DNA from 2 places in the Gordonia sp. C13 genome. Region 2 is predicted to be linked to the other one. Evidence: riboswitches for the same ligand, from Rfam matches in the RefSeq annotation. Region 2 holds a riboswitch; the other holds the start of a gene.
The links. Region 2 has a riboswitch for thiamine pyrophosphate ahead of thiC (phosphomethylpyrimidine synthase ThiC). Riboswitches for the same ligand answer to the same signal wherever they lie in the genome.
Positions count from the first base shown of each region.

Region 1: another riboswitch for thiamine pyrophosphate. It lies ahead of thiO (glycine oxidase ThiO); the one in region 2 lies ahead of thiC (phosphomethylpyrimidine synthase ThiC).

Region 1 is NZ_JALPSY010000013.1:21,411-32,164, forward strand. Features, by position in the region: gene M1L58_RS12310 (hypothetical protein) at 1-1,192, opposite strand, end outside; gene M1L58_RS12315 (NUDIX hydrolase) at 1,466-1,948, shown strand; gene M1L58_RS12320 (hypothetical protein) at 1,945-2,313, opposite strand; gene thiE (thiamine phosphate synthase) at 2,800-3,486, opposite strand; TPP riboswitch at 3,534-3,644, shown strand; gene thiO (glycine oxidase ThiO) at 3,638-4,702, shown strand; gene thiS (sulfur carrier protein ThiS) at 4,699-4,899, shown strand; gene M1L58_RS12340 (thiazole synthase) at 4,892-5,713, shown strand; gene M1L58_RS12345 (ABC transporter ATP-binding protein) at 5,857-6,852, shown strand; gene M1L58_RS12350 (ABC transporter permease) at 6,849-7,607, shown strand; gene M1L58_RS12355 (phosphoribosyltransferase) at 7,644-8,312, opposite strand; gene M1L58_RS12360 (nuclear transport factor 2 family protein) at 8,323-8,784, opposite strand; gene M1L58_RS12365 (SCO6745 family protein) at 8,781-9,647, opposite strand; gene M1L58_RS12370 (EamA/RhaT family transporter) at 9,710-10,754, opposite strand, start outside.
Region 2 is NZ_JALPSY010000003.1:73,793-84,546, reverse strand. Features, by position in the region: gene M1L58_RS04135 (salicylate synthase) at 1-279, opposite strand, end outside; gene M1L58_RS04130 ((2,3-dihydroxybenzoyl)adenylate synthase) at 438-2,102, shown strand; partial or broken gene M1L58_RS04125 (PucR family transcriptional regulator ligand-binding domain-containing protein) at 2,188-2,544, shown strand; gene M1L58_RS04120 (GNAT family N-acetyltransferase) at 2,869-3,216, opposite strand; TPP riboswitch at 3,400-3,514, shown strand; gene thiC (phosphomethylpyrimidine synthase ThiC) at 3,506-5,182, shown strand; gene thiD (bifunctional hydroxymethylpyrimidine kinase/phosphomethylpyrimidine kinase) at 5,179-6,030, shown strand; gene M1L58_RS04105 (ABC transporter family substrate-binding protein) at 6,274-7,926, opposite strand; gene M1L58_RS04100 (dipeptide ABC transporter ATP-binding protein) at 7,923-9,995, opposite strand; gene M1L58_RS04095 (ABC transporter permease) at 9,992-10,754, opposite strand, start outside.

The DNA of each region.
Region 1 (10,754 bases), on a different contig from region 2:
TGTACCGGCGGACGGCGTCGTCGGTGCGTTTCCATTCGGCCAGCGCCGTACTCACCGCATCGAGCTGCTGATCCGACACCGAACCCGTCTCGTCGGAGCCGCGGACGTCGTCGACGATGCCGGCGATCTTGGCGGTCGTTGCGGCGAAGGTGCGTTCCAGCCCGCCCTGATCGCCGCGGCGGATGAGTGACAGGGTCTCGGCCGATCTCGCCTGCTGGGTCAGGATGCGTGCGGCGGTCAGCTCGCGCAGCGGGTCGGCGCCGTCGGTGCGGGCGTTGCTGGTCGCCGCGACCGACATCAGTCCCGACGCCAGCAGCCACACCGTCCCCAGGGTCAGCGCGAAGATCGCCGCGACCATCCCGAGGTTGAAACGACGCCGGGTCTTGCGCGCGAGATACCGGGAGGTCAGCACCATGGCGGTGAGCAGCAGTAACAGCGGGATGTAGACCGTCCACGGCGGCCGGGTCAGCGAATGCTGCGGGTCGGCGATCGCCATCGACCGTCTCTCGTAGAGACGTTGGGCGGCCGGCAGGATCTTGTCTTGCATGAGCGACGACGCCTGACCCAGGAAGGCCGAACCGACCGGATTGCCCAGTCGGTTGTTGGTGCGGGCCGTCTCGATGAGGCCGCTGTAGACCGGGATCGACGTCGACAGGGTGTCGAGGTCCGCCGACAGCGCCCGCTCGGTCGCGTCCTCGGTCATCCCCGGTCCGGGTTCGCTCGAGGTCCCGGTCGCGAGGATCAGCGACGACGAGGCGGTCGCGAGGGCGTCGGAGTAGCGTTCCCGCAGCTCCGGCGTCTCCAGACCGCCCGAGATGAACGCGGCGTTCGCGGATGCGTCGGCGATCGACAGCGAGCTGTAGAGGACCTGCGCGGCCTCGGCGAGCGGCTCGGTCCGGTCGATCAGACGCTGCAGTGTCTGGGTGCGGTCCTCGAGCACGATCGAGGCGTACCAGCCGGTGGTCAGACAGCCGAGCACGAGGATGACGCAGATGATGATCAGCTTGCCGGGAGTGGTGCCCGAGTAATGACGGAGAGTCTGGAACGGTGACTGCGCGCGCTCGCGTGCGGTGGCGACGAGCTCTCGACGATCGGCGAGGACCTGGCGGATCGGCGGCGACGACTGGGCGGGGCGGATCGTGCGACCGCCACGGGTGAGTGCCGTCCGCACGGAGGACGCATCGCCGGTCACCTAGCTGATCCCCTTCTCGAACGCTGGATCGTCTCCGGTGCGGCCGCTCGGTCCCCGGTCCCCGTGCCGGCTCCCGCGACCTGAAAGAAGAATGACTCATCTGGGTCATCGCTCACCGGGTCGTGCGTGTTTCAGCCTATGCCATCGAGGAGGGTTCCTCCGGGCATCGCGGTCGCCACGCCGACGGGTTCCTGATGGCCCTGGCAGGTCGCGCGAGTCTCACTTACGGTGGAGGAATCCGGCGTACGGCTCGCCGGGCTGCAAGGAGGCGTGGTGCGCGGAGACGGCGACGGCTGGGTGATCGATCCCGACGGTTCACGGTACTGGGGTGTCCACGGCGCGGCGGGTCTGCTGCTCCGGGCGCCGCTGGCCGACGGCGCGACAGGTGTTCTGCTCCAGCATCGCGCCGCGTGGTCCCACCAGGGCGGGACCTGGGCCCTGCCCGGCGGTGCGCGGGACTCCCACGAGGGCGCGATCGACACCGCGATGCGCGAAGCCGAGGAAGAAGCCGGCATCGACAGCGCGGACCTGCGGGTCGTCGCCGCCGTCGTCACCCACGAGTCACCCGGCGGCTGGACCTACACGACGGTCATCGCCGAGACCGACGAGCCGGTGCGCACGGTCGCCAACTTCGAGTCGACGGAACTGCGCTGGGTCGAAGAACAGCACGTCGATCAGCTGCCGCTGCATCCGGCGTTCGGCCGGGCCTGGCCCACGCTGCGCGAGCGCATCGCCGCACTCGACCCGCAGGGTTAGGAGCCGAGCAGCCGGTTGGCGCCGGAGATCAGTGCGGCGATGTTCGCGTCGTCCCCGGTTCGGCCCTCGCCGAAAGCCCACGCCTGCCGGCCGTTGTTCTCACACAGCAGGAACGTGGCGATCGCGCCGTCGACCTCGCGCTGGTGCAGCCGCAGGATCTGAACGGGTGCGCCGAGGTCGTACAGGATGGACGTCATCGCACCGAGCGGTCCGGCGGCGACGGCGCTGCACGACATGATGCGGTCGGCGATCGCGATGGTCGCACGGCATTCGACGAGGTCCTGCCGCGCCGGTGCGACCGACCACGAGCCGAGGCGGATGGCTCCGCCGCATGCGTACTCGTCGGTGAAGTGTTGCCAGCTCATCCCGATGGCCTCCTCGCGCATACCTGCAGGCAGCGGGCGGCCGAAGTGCTCGGTGACGGGGTCCCCCGACGGCGCGGTCGCATGCCTGTGTCGTGAGAAGGATGGGTGGGGCAGATGAAGAAGATGCATCTCGAAAACCGATTTCGGTCGAAGAACGGATGACCGACTGGAGCGCGCAACCGACCCGCAGCGGGGGGTCGGTCAGAATCAGACCCCGCTGCGGCGGGTTACGAGCACGCGCTTGAGCATCATGATCCGTCCAGGCTAGACCGCGGTGTCGGGATCAGGCAAACGGATTCCACCCCGGGCCCGATCCGAAAACCACCCCTGAAAACCGCCCCTGAAAACCGCCCCTGAAAACCGCCCCTGAAAACCGCCCCTGGGAAGCGCGCCCGAGATCCGCCCTCCAGAGGGCCGTCGACGACGATATGTCCGAGGTCCGGCTGCAGAGGGCGGATTCCAGGGGCGCTTTTCAGCAGGTCGGCGCTACAACCGGTCGAGGAGGTTCGCAGCCGCGGCGGTGGGATCGGCGGCGGCGGTGATCGCCCGCACGACGACGATCCGGCGGGCACCCGCGGCGGTCACCTCCGGCACCCGCGGCGCGTCGATCCCGCCGATGGCGAACCACGGCTTGTCGGGGGAGGCCTCGGCTGTCGTGGTCACCAGGTCGAGGCCGGCGGCGCTGCGACCCGGCTTGGTGGGGGTGGTCCAGCACGGGCCGACGCAGAAGTAGTCGACGTCGGGGTCGGCAGCGGCAGCGGCGGCCTGCGCGGGATCGTGAGTCGACGCCCCGATGATCGTGTCGGGTCCGACTATCCGGCGCGCCACCTGTGGCGGGAGGTCGCCCTGTCCGACGTGGAGGACGTCGGCACCCGAGAGCGCGGCGATGTCCGCACGGTCGTTGACCGCGAGCAGCGCACCGTGGGCGTCGACGACGCCCCGCAGCGCGGCGAGGATCTCGAGTTCCTCCCGGGCCTCGAGCGTGCCGAACTTCTTCTCGCCCGCCGACCCCTTGTCGCGCAGCTGCACGATGCCGACGCCACCGGCGAGGGCGGCGCCGACGAACTCGAGCAGGTCGCCGCGCTCGCGCCGCGCGTCGGTGCACAGGTAGAGCCGGGCGGAGTCCAGTCGGCGGCGCGATTCGGTGGCACGTGAGCCGGGGGTGATCGTCACGGCGACCAGGCTAGCCCCGCGTGGTCCGGCCGGGCGTAGGGTGGACCGCGAGAACACACGGGAGCCCGGGCAGGCGGGCTGAGAGTGCGGACCCCTTCCGCAGACCGTCGAACCTGATCCGGGTCATTCCGGCGAAGGAAGGTGATCTGACTTGAGCGACACCCCAGCACAATTCGACCGTGCGCTCACCGTCGTCGGCGGTGGCGTCGTCGGTCTGACCTGTGCGCTCGCCGCCGCCGATGCGGGCTGGCGAGTCCAGGTCATCGACGCCGGTCACGACGAGCGGGCCTCGTGGGTGGCAGGCGGCATGCTCGGTTCGCTCGGCGAGGGTCATCCGGGTGAGGAGGCCGCGCTCGCGCTGTCGGTCGAATCGGTGCGGCGCTGGCCGACGCTGGTGAAGCGGCTCGACGACCCCGCGATCGTGACGGCCACCGACTCCCTGTTCGTCGCCGGTTCGGCGGCCGACGCCGCGTACCTGCGTCACCTCGCCGATTTCGTCTGGGCCAACCAGCCGCGGACCGACGCCACGCTCAGCTCGGTGACGGGTCGTGAGATCCGTTCTCTGGAGCCGTCCTTGAGTTCGCGACTCATCGGCGGGTACCGGGCGGTCGGGGAGTGGTCCATCGACAACCGGCGGCTGCTGGCGACCCTGCGCAGCGGCGGGGCCGCGGCCGGGGTGCGGTACACGGATGCGCGGGTGGAAAGCCTCACCGACGCGCGCGAACTCGCCGGTCCACGAGATCAGATACTCCTCGCCGCTGGACTCGGTACCGCGACGTTGCTTCCCGACGTACCCCTCCACGCGGCGAAGGGAGAGATCCTCCGATTGCGCCGGACACGGTGGTCGGTCCCGCCGCCCGGACACGTGGTCCGTGCCCGACTCCACGGCCGGGCGGTGTACCTGGTCCCCCGCGAGGACGGGATCGTGGTGGGCGCAACACAGTACGAGGCCGGGGACGTTCATGACCGCGTCCCACAGGCGGGCGGCGTGGCCGATCTGCTCGCCGACGCGATCGAGGTCATGCCGGGGCTGCGTACCTACGAACTGACCGAGGCGGGCGCCGGACTGCGTCCGTGCACCGCCGACGGCCTACCGATCGTGGAGCGGATCGACGACCACACGGTGGTCGCGACCGGCCACGGCCGCAACGGAATCGTCCTCGCACCGGGCACGGCGGACAAGGTGCTCGGGATTCTGGAAGGAGCATCAGCGTGACCATCACCGTGAACGGAGAGGACCTCGACGTCGGCGACGACGCGTCGGTGACGGATGTCGTGACCCGACTCGGGCTGCCGGACCGCGGCATCGCGGTGGCCGTCGACGGTGCGGTCGTACCGCGCGGACGATGGTCGGCCCACACCATGACCTCGGGAGCGGTCGTGGAGATCGTGACGGCGGTGCAGGGTGGCTGAATCCGACAGCATCGACGGCGCAGACGTTTCCGAGGCCGACCCGCTTCGGATCGCCGGCCGCGAGTTCTCCTCCAGACTCATCACCGGAACCGGCGGCGCAACGAATCTCGCGTCCCTCGAGCGTGCGCTCGTCGCGTCGGGCACGGAACTCACGACCGTCGCCGTGCGTCGCGTCGACGCCGCGTCGGGAACGGGTGTCTTCGACCTGTTGCGCAGGCTCGACATCGCGGTACTGCCCAACACTGCCGGGTGTCACACCACTGCCGAGGCGGTGCTCACCGCGCAGCTGGCTCGCGAGGCGTTCGAGACGAACTGGGTCAAACTCGAGGTCGTGGCCGACGAGCGCACCCTGATGCCGGATGCCGTCGAACTCGTCGACGCCGCAGCCGCATTGGTGGCCGACGGATTCGTGGTGCTCGCCTACACCAACGACGACCCGGTCCTCGCCGCGCGACTCGCCGACCTCGGGGTCGCCGCAGTGATGCCGCTCGGCTCACCGATCGGGACCGGACTCGGAATCCTCAACCCGCACAACATCGAGATGATCGTCGACCACTGTTCCACGGCCTTCGATGATCCGCTCCCGGTGATCCTCGATGCCGGCATAGGCACGGCCAGCGACGCCGCCCGCGCGATGGAACTCGGTTGCGACGGAGTGCTTCTCGCGACCGCCGTCACGCGTGCGGAGAATCCGGAGCGGATGGCGTCGGCGATGCGGCATGCGGTGATCGCCGGAAGGCTCGCCACGCAGGCGGGTCGTATCCCGAAACGGTTCTGGGCGCAGGCGTCGTCACCGACCCCGGATCGCGCCTGAGCCGACCCTGTTGCCCGAGGTGCGGGGAGCGCAAGCCGCCGGGTTGAGTAGCGACGAAGGAGCGTATCGAAGTCGACGAGCCTCGAAGGCCCGGCGTGTCGCAACCACCCGGCGGAGCACCGCCCGGCCGCTATGGTCGAGGCGTGTTGCGGGTAACGAATCTCACGAAGGATTTCGGGAGTCAGCGCGCGGTCGACGACCTCACCTTCGAGGTGGGGCCGGGGCGGGTCACCGGCTTCCTGGGACCCAACGGCGCCGGCAAGTCGACGACGATGCGCATGATGCTCGGACTCGACCGCCCGACGTCGGGGACCGCGACGATCAACGGCGTGCCGTACCGCGAACTCGACCACCCGCTCCGTCAGGTCGGTGCACTGCTCGATGCACACTGGATCCACCCCAATCGCAGCGCGCGTTCGCATCTGCGTTGGCTGGCGGCGAGCAACCGGATTCCCAGGTCCCGGGTGGACGAAGTGCTCGAGATCGTCGGGCTGGCGTCGGTGGCCCGGAAGCGGGCCGGTGGGTTCTCGCTCGGTATGTCGCAGCGGCTCGGGCTCGCGGGTGCGCTGCTCGGTGATCCGCACACCCTGTTGTTCGACGAACCGGTCAACGGCCTCGATCCGGAGGGGATCGTGTGGATTCGGGGTTTCATGCGGCAGTTGGCCGCCGAAGGACGCACCGTACTCGTCTCCAGTCACCTGTTGACCGAGATGTCGCTCACCGCAGATCATCTCGTCGTCATCGGCCGCGGACGTCTGATCGCGGACTGCTCGGTCGGTGAGTTCACCGGTCGGGCGCGGCAGTCGGTGCGGGTGCGCGGGCCCGAACTCGAGAAGCTGCACACCGCATTGGAACAGGCCGGTCTCACGCCGGCGCCCGGTGCACCCGATGCCGCGGGACGGCCGGTGATGAGGGTGCCCGACACGACGACCGACCGTGTCGGGGACATCGCCGCCGCGGCAGGCGTGACGCTGCACGAGCTCGCCGCCGAATCGGCCTCGCTGGAGGAGGTGTTCATGTCGATGACCGCCCACGCCGTCGACTATCACGGGGGTGACGGCTTCCGGCCCGTCGAATCCGGACCCGGCGGTCAGGGCGGTCGGGGCGGTCAGGGCACCGCGGAAGGGAGTCGGCGATGATCGGCCAGGCACTCGCGGCGGTCGACGCCGAGCGGATCAAGTTGTCCAGCACCCGGGCCCCGTACTGGTGTCTCGCGATGGTGGTCGTGTTCGGGATCGGTGTTGCGGTACTTCTCGGTTGGCTGTTGTCCGGCGGTTACGCAGACTCGGCGTCGGTCGACACCCGAACCATCGACTACCTGGTCGGCGTCAACCAGTTCGGGGTCGCGGTCTTCGCGATCATGGCCGTTCTCGGCGTCACCACCGAGTACCGGTTCGGCACCATCCGACCCACTTTCGCCGCAGTACCCCGACGGCCGCTCGTGCTCCTGGCGAAGACCGTCGTGTTCGGCGGGCTCACCCTTGTGGTGGCCGCGGTCGTGGGCCTGCTCGGGGTTGTTCTGGGACAGGCGCTCACGGGTAACGGTATCGCGCTCGGTGGCCCGGACACGGTTCGGCAACTCTGGGGCACTCCGGTTTTCGCGACGCTGTGTGCGTTGATCGGGTTGTCGGTGGGTGCTCTGGTACGGCATTCCGCGGGAGCGGTGGCGATCGTGCTGGGGTGGATGTTCGCGTTCGAGCGCATCTTGTCCGTGCTCCCGCGTATCGGGGAGAACATCACGCCGTTCCTGCCGTTCCTCAACGGGTGGAACTTCTTGTCCGGCGGCGACACCGCCTTTCACTGGAACGCGTACGGCTCGTTGGCGTACTTCGCGGCGGTCACCGTGATCCTCCTGACGACCGCGATATTCGTGACCAGCGCTCGGGACGCGTGACACGCAAATCCTCAGTGGCGCTCTCGTGCACCACCTTCAACGTCCGCGATCGCGATCCAAACACTCGATCACCTCGTCGTCGTCGACCTGGCTGAAGTCGTCGTAAGAGAGTCCGACCGCCTCGAACGGCTCCGGCATGGTCAGTACGACGACCTCGTCGACGCCCCGATCGATGAGCCGGCCCACCGAATCCGAGGGAGCCGTGGGCACGGCCACGATCAACCGTGCCGCACCGGCCGCATCCATCGCGTCGACGGCCACGGCCATCGTCGAACCGGTGGCGAGACCGTCGTCGACCAGCACCACCACGCGGTCCTCGACCTCGACCGGGGCGCGTCCGCCGCGGTAGAGCTCCTCACGATCGTTCAGGATGTGACGTTCCCGGTCGGCGACCGCGTCGAACTCGGCACGCGAGACACCCAGTCGGCGGGGCACGTCGTCGTTGACCACGAGATGCCCGGCGGTCAGGGCGCCCATCGCGAACTCCTCGTGCCCCGGTGCGCCGATCTTGCGCACGACCAGGGCATCGAGGTCGCCGCCTGTCGCGTCGGCGACCTCGCGGGCCACGGGGACCCCGCCGCGCGCCAGGCCGATGACCACCGGCCTGGCGCCGCGGGTGTCCTCCCGGGCCCGCAGTCTCTCCGAGACCCGGGAGCCCAGAGCACGTCCGGCCGCGACTCGGTCGGAGAAGACGCGGCCGGACATGACGGTGTCCTCAGATGTGCACGGCGGGACCGACCTCGAGCTTGAAGCTCGGCAGATCGGCGAGTCCGACGGTGGCCTCGTAGGTGCGGTCGTAACCGGTGGAGCTGATGCGCCAACCGTTTTCGGTCCGCCGGTAGGTGTCCTCGTAGAAGGCCGCCCCGATCAGCATGAACGAGAATTCGGCGACGATCACGCGGTCCTGCAGATACCAACGGCCACGGGCGGTGTCGCCGGCGACCTCGATCTCGGGGTGGTTCACGCGATGCTCGGTGATGACCGCGGGGCCGACGTTGGCCTCCATGTATCCGACGAGCTCGTCGCGATTGTCGAAAGACAGGCTCGCACCGTAGTTACCGGTCACGTCCTCGGTCAGTGTCGACGCGAACGTCGTCCAGTCCTTGGTGTCGAGGGCCCGCAGGTACCGGTACTTGAGGTTCTCGATCTCGCGGAGGTCTTCGCTGTGGTTGTTCACTTGTTCCTCGTTCCGGGCAGGACGCCGGCATCGAGCACGGCTTTGACGATCGGGCGGGTTCGTTCGAGCAGCTCGGAGTTGCCTGCCCACAACGACTCTCCGGCGGCGTCGGTGGTCGCCTCGATGTCGTCGTAGACCGCGGCGCCCTGCGCCGTGAGTCGGTGGCCGTCGTCGGCTCGTTCGGCCAGGCCCGCCTCCGTCAGCCGGTCGATGCTGTCCTCCCAGTCTTGTTCGGCGTAACCGCGCGTGAGCAGCACGACGCGCTTGCCCATCACCCGGCGCTTCACCGAGGGATCGGGCAGCTGCGCCTCGTGGAAGACCGCGGCATCGAAACCGTTGAGTCCGTGGAGGACGAGGGCGGCGATGTGGTTGTCGCCCCGCCACTCCCGGAGTACGGCGATCGCCTGCCACAACCGCAGACGTGGTGTGTCCGGGGTGGGCGCCGAGGCCCACGCCGCAGCGAGGGGACGACCGCTGAGCGGTAGATCTGCGGCGAGACGGGTGTACTCGGAGGCGAGTTCGTCGAGGAGGGCGTCGTCGGCCGAGTCGCCGAGGATCTCTCGCAGCGAGTCGTCGAGCATCGCGTGGCGGCGTTCGTGGACGCGGTCGAGGCCGACTTCGACCGCGGCCCGCCACGACTTGGCGACCAGGTCGGGGTTGAAGTTGTAGAACGCGGCGGAGACGACCGGGGCGGCGCAGGGGCCGAGGGGAGCGCCACGTGCGCCGACGTAGAAGGCGTGGCCGTCGAGACCGGTGTCCTCTTGTGCGGAGCGGAGTCCCGGGTTGAAGTACGCGAGTATGTGGAAGGGCTCGAGGGTCTCGTAGGCGAGGCGGGAGAGCGACTCTGTCGCTGTGGTCGTCATCACCCCACCTTCTCCACCGGCGGAACGGGTGTCAACCACTTCGCGGCGATGGACGCCGGCGGTCAGTTGTGCCGCGAGTCCCGGCTGCCGACGGATCGATCGTCCGACTCGGGGGCGTCGGGACGCGGTCCGCGCTTGCCGGCGCGAGCGCCGGGATCGTCCGGGTCGCTGCGGAACTCCGCTTCGAAGGCCTCCGCTTCGAACGCATCCGGGTCGAACTCTTCGGGGTCGAATTGCTCGGCGTCGAGTTCCGCGGGGTCGAATTCCTCGGAACCCAGCTCTTCGGACTCGGAGTCCTCCGGTTCCTCGCGCCCGCGACGCCAGCCGCCCTTCATCGGCGGTGCTTCGCCGAGATGATCGGGGTCGACCGAGCCGTACCAGGCCACCAGCACGGCGCCGATGACGGCGCCGACGAAACCGAGGATGGCAAGCCAGCCGAGTCCCGGCTTGGCCGTGTCCTCGAGGAACACGACGCCGACCAGGCTCGGCCCGGCGGTCTCGCCGACCACCAACACGGCGGTCACGCCGTTGACGGCGCCGAGCTGTAGCGCGACGGTCTGGATGTAGAAGCCGACCGCGCCGGCCGCCGCGATGGTCCACGCCGCCGGGTCGGTCAGCAGGGCGACCGGATCGAACGGGTCGACGCCGTCGAGGATCCGGACCGCGATGGCGATGATGCCGAACAGCAGGCCTGCGGCAGCACCGCCGACGAGGGCGCCTGCGGTCGAGCCGAGGTTGTAGACGGCCACGAGCGCGAAAGCGCACAGCGCGACGGTGGCCAGGAACAGACCCCAGTGGAAACCGACCTCTTCACCACCGCCGGTGTGATGCGACGACGAGACACCGAGCAGACACAGCGACATCACGACGAGCCAGATCGCGACCCATTCGCGGGTGTGCAGGGCGATGTTGAGGATGATCGTGCCGAGGAGCGCGGTGACGACGAGGTTCGCGGACACGATCGTCTGCGACAGGAAGAGGGGGAGGAAACGCGCGGCGAGTGCGCCGCCCGCGAAACCGAAGACGACCATCGTGGTGCCGAGGATGAAGGCGGGATCGACGAAGGTCGACATCGTCGAGGAGATGGTGGGTGCCCCGGTCTCGGTG
Region 2 (10,754 bases):
CTGCCATGCGGTGGTCGTCCGGCGACCCTGGTCGTCGACGATGACCTCGCGGCGGGTGACGACGACTCGCACGCGGACGCCCGCGGCGAAGGTCCATCGACGGCCGCGCTCGTAGACGACATGGTCGCCGAACTCGCCGGAACCGGCCCAGGCCGCCGAGATCCGGGCGGCCACCGTCTCGGTGAGCGGTGCCGCCGGAGCGATCAGACCGGCCGCCCCGTCGAGGCCGAGTTCCGCAGCATCGATCCTCGATGTCCGCGAGTCGGTCGTCAGCGACATGTCTTGTCCTCCGGTCGTGGGCGGCAGCACCAGTGATCCTAGGGATATTAGGACAGCCTAATCAAACAGACCGTCCGAGTAGGCAGAGTACCGCACGAATCCTCCACCCCGACCGACCGGTAAGGTTACCCTATCCTGCCTGTGTTTGAATGGGTCCCATGCCGACGCCTCAGGACCACGCGACCGACCTGCTCGACGGTTTCACCCCGTACGCCGACGCCCAGGCAGACCGCTACCGCGACGCCGGACTGTTCCGCGGACTCCCACTGTTCGCCGGCTTCGACGCCAGCATCGACCGCGCCCCCGACGCCCCGGCCGTCACCGATGCCTCCATCGACGGGCCGCGGACGCTCACCTACTCCGAACTGCGCGAGGCCTCGCTGCGTCGCGCGGCCGGTTTCGTCGAGGCCGGACTCCGCCCGGGAGAACGCGTCGTCCTCCAGCAGAACAACTCGCTCGAGTTCGTCGTGAATCTGCTCGGTCTGCTCCGCGCGGGCGTCGCACCGGTCATGACCCTGCCCGCGCACCGGATCACCGAGATCGCCCATCTCGCCGCCGGCGCCGGGGCCGTCGCCTATATCGGCGAGGACGGTCGACGCGGCTTCGACTTCCGGGATCTCGCCACCGAGCTGCAGTCCCGCGTCCCGGCCGTCGCGCAGGTGTTCATCTCCGGCGATCCCGGCCCGTTCGCACCGGCACCCGAAGCGGACCCCGCGTCGGTCGATCTCCCCGACCCGCCGAGCGCCGAACTCCCGGCCCTGTTCCTGGTCTCGGGCGGTACCACCGGCCTGCCCAAACTGATCGCGCGCACGCATGACGACTACGACCTCAACGCACGACTGTCGGCCGAGGTCGCGGAGCTGACCGCCGACGACACCTACCTCGTCGCGTTGCCCGCGGCCCACAACTTCCCCCTGTGCTGCCCTGGAATCCTCGGCGTCCTCGGCGTCGGCGGCCACGTCGTCTTCACCGACAACCCCAGTCCCGACAACACCTTCGACCTGATCGAACGGCACCGCGTCACGGTGACCGCGCTGGTCCCAGCCCTCGCACAGCTGTGGTGCGCGGCGACCGAGTGGGAGCCCGCGGACATCAGTTCCCTGCGACTTCTGCAGGTCGGCGGCGCCAAGCTGGCCCACCCGGACGCGGTCGCCCTCGACGAGGCACTGGGCAACGTGGTCCAGCAGGTGTTCGGCATGGCCGAGGGCCTCATCTGCTACACCCGGCCCGATGAGCCGCGGGATCTCGTGCATGAGGTCCAGGGCTCGCCGATGTCGGAGTTCGACGAGGTGCGCGTCGTGGACGAGGAGGGGGCTGACGTCCCCGACGGTGAAGAAGGCGAACTGCTCGTTCGCGGCCCGTACACGATCCGCGGGTACTACCGGGCCGACGCACACAACGAGAAGTCCTTCACCCCCGGCGGTTTCTACCGATCGGGCGACAAGGTGACCCGGCTGCCGTCGGGACACCTCTCGGTGACGGGTCGTATCAAGGACACCATCGTCCGGGCCGGTGAGAACGTGGCCGCCGACGACGTCGAGGAGAACCTGCTCGCACACACGTCGGTGCGGCAGGTCGCGGTGGTCGGGCTGCCCGATGACGCGCTGGGCGAGAAGATCTGCGCCGCGGTCGTGCTCTCCCACGACCATCCGCCGGCCCAGCCGCTCGAGCTGGCCACGCTTCGCACGTTCCTCGCCGACCGCGGCCTCGCGTCGTTCAAGCTGCCGGACGTCGTCCGCGTCGTCCGAACCCTGCCCGTCACCGCCGTCGGCAAGATCGACAAGAAGGTTCTACGAGAGCAGCTGGTGTCCTCAGCGGGATGACCTCCACTCCCGGCGCCCTCGCTATGCTCTGACGCACAGATGGACGGCTCCGACCGTCCGCCGACCTGCGAGGAGATGAGTCGCCGTGGCCTTGACCGTGCGGCGTCTCGCCCAGAACACAGACCTGGGACTCACTCTCGTGGGTGGACACGAGCGCGCGGATCGGGTGATCGAATGGGCGCACGCGATCGAGCTCGCCGACCCCACCCCATGGATCACCGGCTGCGAGCTGGTGATGACCACGGGTCTACCGATCGGCTCCTCGGACGCGCAGCAGTTCGAGTACGTCTCGCGCCTCGCGCAGGCGCGTGCGGCCGCGCTCGCCGTCGACACCGGAACCACCTTCGACGCCGTCCCCGAAGGCATTTGCGCCGCCGGCGACGCACTGGGTCTCCCCATCCTTTCGGTGCCGCCCCCCACCCCGTTCATCGCGATGGCGAAGCCGCGACATGCGGCGTCGACGGCGGCGTCGACCTGTCGAGCACTCGCACAACGCCCCTCGGCGACGACGACATCGGGGTAGGTGGGACTCGTGCTGACGAGCTGGGTGTCCTCACCCTCGATTCACTGGCCGTCGATGAGGTTGACCAAGCGGCGCACCTGTTCGAGGTGCGGGCCGCCGACGGTCGTCTCTACCACTGCGGTCATCGATGTCCTCGCGGTCCGGGTCACCGCCGAACCGTACGCCCGCGAGGTACTACCGGGTCATCGCCGCGATGTACAAATCGTGTTCAGTTGATCGCCGCCATGGACATCGACGCGCGCCTTATACGGGGGCGAGCGTCACAACCCCCGGGTGACGGTCGAGATAGTTCTTGGTGAACGAGCACACCGGTCGGAGCCGCGCGTTACGTTCCCGGGCGAAGTGGATGACCGTCCGGGTGAGACGGGTGGCGAGTCCGTGACCGCTGTATTCGTCGTAGAGCACGGTGTGCAGGACGGTGATGGTGGTCTGACCGTCGACGGTCTCGGTCGAGTAGCCGAGCACGCCGACGAGATCTCCCGCGACCCAGAGTTCGAACCGCTCGCGGTCGGGGTTGTGCACCACCTGCGCGATCTGCTGCAGGATGGATCGCGCCGACTGCGGCGGCCGATGCCGGTTCTGGCGTAACACCTACACCTCCTCACGTGATCACTGTGGCGGGTCACCTGCATGACGCCGCGGCTCGACGTAAGGACCCCTTGTGACCAGGGTCACACCGTACCTTACGGATCCGTAACTGACGAGACCTCCCGGTGATCTTCCCGGGCGCGGCCTCGGGTGTTGACCGCCGTTGTAAGGTGGCAACCGCAACACAACTACACACGCGGGGGCTCTCACGATGACCGAGGGCTGAGATGGCGACGGGCGGTCGCCGACCGCTCGAACCTGTCCGGGTAATGCCGGCGTAGGGAGAACCATCATGGGCACACGTGTATCCACCACACCCACGACTTCAGGTCTGACGACCGGACCGATCGAGGGAAGTTCCAAGCACTACCTCACCGTCGATCACCTCCGCGTACCGCAGCGTCGAATCCACCTCACCAACGGTGAACATCTCGACGTCTATGACACCTCCGGGCCGTACACCGATTCCGATGCGGTCATCGACGTGGAGCGCGGACTGCCGCCGACCCGCGACGAATGGCACCGTCCGGAACCCGTCGACGGAGCGAGCACCCAACTCGCCTGGGCGCAAGCAGGGATCATCACCGACGAGATGCGGTTCATCGCGGCGCGCGAGGGCGTCGACCCCGAGCTGGTTCGCTCCGAGGTGGCCATCGGACGCGCGGTGATCCCGGCGAATCATCGTCACCCCGAGTCGGAGCCGATGATCATCGGCAAGAGATTCGCGGTGAAAATCAATGCGAACATCGGGAATTCAGCGGTGCGCAGCTCGATCGCCGACGAGGTCGAGAAGATGGTGTGGGCCACCCGATGGGGCGCCGACACCATCATGGACCTGTCGACCGGCGCCGACATCCACACCACCCGCGAGTGGATTCTGCGCAACTCCCCCGTGCCGGTCGGCACCGTACCGATCTATCAGGCCCTCGAGAAGGTGAACGGCGATCCTGTCGCCCTCACGTGGGAGATCTACCGCGACACCGTGATCGAGCAGGCCGAGCAGGGTGTCGACTACATGACGGTGCACGCCGGCGTCCTGCTCCGCTACGTGCCGCTGACCGCCCGCCGGGTCACCGGCATCGTCTCGCGGGGCGGATCGATCATGGCCGCCTGGTGCCTGGCGCACCACCAGGAGTCGTTCCTGTACACGCACTTCGACGAGCTGTGCGAGATCTTCCGTCGTTACGACATCACCTTCTCTCTCGGCGACGGACTGCGCCCGGGGTCGATCGCCGACGCCAACGACGAGGCCCAGTTCGCCGAACTGCGCACCCTCGGCGAACTCACCACCATCGCCAAATCCCATGGTGTGCAGGTGATGATCGAGGGACCGGGGCACATCCCGATGCACAAGATCGTCGAGAACGTGCGTCTCGAGGAGGAACTCTGCGAGGAGGCACCGTTCTACACGCTCGGCCCCCTCGCCACCGACATCGCACCCGCCTACGACCACATCACCTCAGCCATCGGTGCGGCGATGATCGCCCAGGCGGGCACCGCCATGCTCTGTTATGTAACACCCAAGGAGCACCTGGGACTGCCCGATCGCGATGATGTGAAGGTCGGCGTGATCACCTACAAGATCGCGGCCCACTCGGCGGACCTCGCCAAAGGCCACCCCCGGGCACAGGAGCGTGATGACGCATTGAGCAAGGCGCGCTTCGAGTTCCGCTGGCTTGACCAGTTCAACCTCGCCCTCGACCCGGACACCGCCCGCGAGTACCACGACGAGACGCTGCCGGCCGAACCCGCGAAGACCGCACACTTCTGCTCGATGTGCGGCCCCAAGTTCTGCTCGATGCGGATCTCCGCCGACGTGCGCGCCTACGCCGAGGAGAACAACCTGGTGACCGCCGAGGACATCGACCGGAAGATCGCCGAGGGGATGGCGGCGAAGTCGGCCGAGTTCGCCGAGGCGGGCAACCGCGTGTACCTGCCGCTCGAGACCGTTCCCGGAGGTACTGCGTGACCGACGTCGAGTTGTTGCCGGTCGCGGCACCGGGAGAGACACCGGTCCGCGTGATGACCATCGCCGGATCGGATTCCGGCGGTGGCGCCGGCATCCAGGCCGACCTGCGTACCTTTGCGCTCCTCGGCCTACACGGTTGTGTCGCGGTCACCGCGGTGACCGTGCAGAACTCCCTGGGCGTCAGCGGTTTCCAGGAGATCGCACCGGAAACGGTGGCCGCCCAGATCGCGACAGTCGCCGACGACATCGGCGTCGGCGCCGCCAAGACCGGCATGCTGGCGTCGGCACCGATCATCGATGCCGTGGTCGCGCAGTGCTCGGCGAGCGGCATCGGTCGCGACGGTTCCTCCCCGCTCGTCGTCGACCCGGTGTGTGCCTCGATGCACGGGAACCAACTACTCGCCGACTCCGCCCTGGATACCCTGCGCGACAACCTCTTCCCGCTGGCCACGGTGGTGACGCCGAACCTCGACGAGGTGCGGCTCATCACCGGGATCGACGTCGTCGACACCGACTCGCAGCGCGATGCGGCGAAGGCGTTGTTCGATCTCGGACCTGCCTGGGCGCTGGTCAAGGGCGGACACCTACGGTCCTGCGACCACTCCCCCGACCTGCTCTACGACGGCGCCGAGTTCATCGAACTCAACCACGAGCGCGTCGACACGACCCACGACCACGGCGCCGGCGACACACTTGCCGCGGCGATCACCTGTGCCCTGGCACATCGCTATTCGGTTCCCGACGCGGTCTCCTTCGCGAAGAAGTGGGTCACCCGCGGCCTGGCCGCCGCCTATCCGTTGGGCGCCGGACACGGCCCGGTGAACCCGCTGTGGCGGGTGGGCGAGTAGGCGACACCTTTCGATACGCCTCGTCGCAAGCTCCTCGGCTACTCAAGGAGCATGGGCGACGAGCCACGAAGGCCTGGTGAGCCGACGTCGCCAGCCCTTCGTGGCTCGCTGCGCTCGCACCTCAGGGAGCAAGGGGGCGCGGCGCTCGCACCTCAGGGAGCAAGGGGGGCGCGGCGCTCGCACCTCAGGGAGCGCGGGGGGCGCGGCGCTCGCACCTCAGGCAGCGGGTGAGTAGGCGCAGATCTACTTCTCCCAGCCGACGTCCTCGATGGGACCGACGTAGAACTGTCCCGCCCCGTAGTTGGCGAGGCCCTCCTTCACCGCGACCATGGACGGACCGTTGAAGAGCGGGAGGTTGGAGAACTGGGCGAAGGCCTCGCGCTCCAACTCGTTCCCGGCCTTGATCTGGGCCATCGGGTCGCCGATCCGCGACATCGCATCGATCTGTGCATCGAGTTCCGGGGAACCGGCACCGGCGGGATTCAGCTGGGAGCCCGTGCACCACACCTGACAGAAGTAGGCCATGCCGAAGGGATCGCTGGAGGAGAAGCCGAGCAGCAGTAGGTCGAATTCTTTGTTGACCACGACCTGCGAGAAGTCGGCCGACGGGCGTTGGCGGACAGTGAGATCGACGCCCACCTTCTTCAGGATCGCCTGGAGCGCGCGGGACAGGTTCTGGGTCGTGGTGTCGTCGCCGATGTTGGGCAGCTCGAGCGACAACCTTCTGCCGTCCTTGCTGCGGATGCCGTCCCCACCCTTCAGCCACCCCGCCCGGTCGAGCAGCTCCTCGGCTTTCGCCGGGTCGTAGGACAGCACCTTCGACAGGTTGTCCTCATAACCAGGCTGGAACGGGTACAGCGACAACGAACCGGGGAGTTCCTCGGTGTAGTTGAGACCGGTGAACCTGATGCGCGACAGCGTCTCCCGGTCGACCGCGGAGAGCACGGCCTCCCGGACGCGCCGGTCGGACAGGATCGGGGTGTCGAGGTTGAGTACGAGCAACGACTGCTGCGGTGCCGCCGCGGTGCGGATGTCGATGCCGTTCATGGTGAGGGCCCGCGCGCGAGCGTCCTTGGCGGCCACCCCGGTCGCGTCGATCTCGCCGTTCTGGAAAGCGTTGAGCGCTGCCTGGGACTCCATCTGCCGGAAGATCCGACTGTCGAGTTTGCCAGGCTTCCCCCACCACTTGGGATTTCGTTCGAAAACGACGGTCCCGTTGTCGGCGTCGTAGGAGGCGATCGTGAACGGCCCCGCACCCCATTCGGGATGCGGCTTCCGGACATAACCCTCGTTGTAGACATCGGGGGCCGCGGCCTTCGGATGGAGGACGACGTTGAACAGGCCGTCGGGCCAGGCGTAGACGCCGTCGAAGCGGACGACGACCTCACGGTCGTCGGCACCGCGGGTGACCGAGGCGATCTGGCTGTACCCGTCGCTGGAACTGACGAGGTAGCGATCGTCGACGCCCCGGCTCGTACGCCAGGTCTCGACGAAGGCGCGGTAGTCGATCGGTGTGCCGTCGTTGAAGAAGGCCTTCGGGTTGACGGTGTAGGTGACCACGGTGTCCCGGCCGACGATCTCGGTCCGTACGTCGGTGAGGTAGTCGGGATTCGGCAGGTACCGCCCGTCTGGCGTGAAGTAGGCGAGCAGCGGGTTGTACCAGCGCCACAGGGCCAGGGTGTAGACGTTGCCGTCGGCGTGGAAGGTGTTCCACTGGGCCGACACCTCCGGCAGCACGGTCGTGAGACTGCCGCCGTCCTTCAGGTTCTCGCGCGGTTGCAGGTTGAGCGAGGCTCCTTCGGTCTTCACCGCACCGGTGTCGGTCGCGGCACCGCAACCGGTGACGCAGGCGATGGCCACGACCACCGCGGCGATGATCACCGACCAGCGCTTCACCGGTCCACCTCCAGGAAATGGCATGCTGCTCGGTGGTCGACCGCTGGGGCGTCGTCCTGATCCGTCGGCCGCAGGAGAGGCACGACCGTCCGGCAACGTGCACGGCGTTCCTCGTCGAGCTGCGCATGCAACGGACAACGGCTGGTGAAACTGCATCCGACGATCTCGTCTGTCGCACTCGGTTGTTCGCCGGTCAGGACGATGCGCTGCCGCCTCCGTTCGACGCGCGGGTCCGGAACGGGTACGGCCGACAAGAGTGCCCGGGTGTAGGGGTGCGCGGGCTCGGCGAAGACCGCCTCGGTGGGCCCGGACTCCACGATCGAACCCAGATACATCACCGCGACGCGGTCGGCGAGATGGCGGACCACGGAGAGATCGTGGGCCACAACCAGATACGCCACGTCACTGTCGGCCTGCAGGCGGCGGATCAGGTTGACAACGTCCGCCTGCACCGAGACGTCGAGCGCTGACAGGGGCTCGTCGAGGACGATCAGGTCGGGGTCGGTGGCGAGAGCTCGCGCGATCGCGAGACGTTGTCGCTGGCCGCCGGAGAAGGCGGCGGGGAAACGGTCTGCGTGAACGGGATCCAGTCCGACGCGCCGCATGAGATCGGTGATCTTCTCCTCGGTCTCCGCTTTCGAGACCCCGAGCGCGCGAAGCGGTTCGGCGATGATGTCGTAAGCGGTGAATCGCGGGTCGAGGGCATCCGACGGGTCCTGGAAGACGATCGACGTCTTCTGTCGCAGCGCGCGGGCCTCGCGTGACCGGACCGCAGCCGGGTCCACCCCACCGATCCGGACGACGCCCTCGGGTTGCGCGAAGTCCATGATCTCCAGCAACGTCGTCGACTTGCCGCTGCCCGACTCCCCGACGAGGGCCATCGACTCGCCGCGCCGGATGTCGAAGCTGATCCGGTTGACCGCCCGCACCGAACCCACCCGGCGCTTGAGGAAGCCGCTCGTCAGCGGGAAGACCTTGGTCATGTCCACCACGTCGAGGACGGTCTCCCGTTCCTGGCGGTCGACGACCGCCGTCGGCGCCGTGGGCACATCGGGCGGCGGGAACACCGGCTCGCCGCCGACCCGACCGTCGACATCGATCTCCCCGACGCGAATACACGCAGCCCGGTGGTCGCCGGTCACCTTCACCAGTTCCGGTTCGCTCCGACGGCAGTCGTCGATCGCGACGGGACACCGTGGTGCGAACTGACAGCGGTCCTGTACGTCGATGAGGACCGGAGGCGTTCCCGGGACGGGGATGAGCGCATCGGCCCGGCGGTCCACCCGCGGCACCGCTCCCAGCAATCCGATCGTGTACGGCATCCGCGGTCCGCCGAACAGCGTGTCGACGTCGGCGGTCTCGACCGCCCGGCCGGCGCACATCACCACGACGTCGTCGGCCTGCCCCGCGACGACGCCGAGATCGTGCGTGATGAGCAGCATCGCGGCGCCGGTCTCGCGCCGGGCGGTGGCGAGTACCTCGAGGATCTGCGCCTGGATGGTCACGTCGAGCGCGGTGGTCGGTTCGTCGGCGATGATCACGGATGGGTCGTTGGCGATCGCCATCGCGATCATCACGCGTTGCCGCATCCCGCCGGACAACTCGTGCGGAAAGGCCTTGGCGCGTCGCTGCGGATCACCGATCCCGACCAGGTCGAGCAGTTCGACCGACCGCGACCAGGCCTGCTTGGCGGTGATGGATTGATGGGCCCGCACCGCCTCGGAGATCTGCGCTCCCACGGTGAACACCGGGGTCAACGACGACAACGGGTCCTGGAAAACCATGGCGATCTCCGAACCCCGGACCGCGGACATCTCCTTGTCCGACAACCCGATCAGTTCTCGATTCCGTAGCGCGACCGATCCGCTGACGCGTGCGGTGTCCGGCAGCAGCCCCAGAACCGCCAGAGCCGACACCGATTTGCCCGACCCGGATTCACCGACGATGGCGGTGGTCCGGCCGGCCCGCAGGTCGAAGTCGAGACCGCGGACGGCCTCCACCGTGCCTGCCTCGCTACCGAAGTCCACTCTCAGATCGCGGACCGTCAGCACCGCATCGGGATTCGTCATCGACGGGCACCTCCACGCGACGTCGGGTCGAAGGCGTCGCGCAGGCCGTCGGCGATGAGCGCCATCGAGACCGTGAGGAGTGCCAGTGCGGCAGCGGGGAACCAGAACAGCCACGGCGACGCGGCCAGCGTCCCGGCACCCGCTTGTAGCAAGGAGCCGAGGGTGACGTCGGGGATCTTCACGCCGAACCCGAGGAACGACAGCCCGGTCTCGGCGAGCACCGTGGCCACGACGCCGAGGGCGAAGTTGATGACCAGTAATGACGCGATGTTGGGCAGGATGTGCCGGAGGATGATCGTCACCGGGGACACGCCCAGATACCTTGCGGCGGCGACGTAGTCGCGCTCGCGGACGGTCAGCGCAAGTGAATGGATCACGCGCGCCAGCATCATCCAGCCGAACGCGATGAGCACGACGATCAGCCACCGCCAGTCACCGCCGGTGCTGTTGGAGACCAGGGCGAGGATGAGGAACGTCGGGACCACGAGGAGCAGATAGACGACGCCCAGGACGACGCGTTGCACCCAACCGCCGAAGTAGGCGGCGAGTCCGCCGAGGAACGCGGCGATCGCGGTCGTCCCGATCGACACGGCCAGGGCGATCGTCAGCGAGCGTTGGAGTCCGTGTACCACCTGCGCATACAGGTCGTTGCCGGCGTCGTTGGTGCCGAACCAGTGGGCGCCTTCGACCCCCTGAGTCGACGGCGGGAAGCCGATCGCCAGGAAATCGGTGTCGGTGTAGGAGTAGGCGGTGAACAGC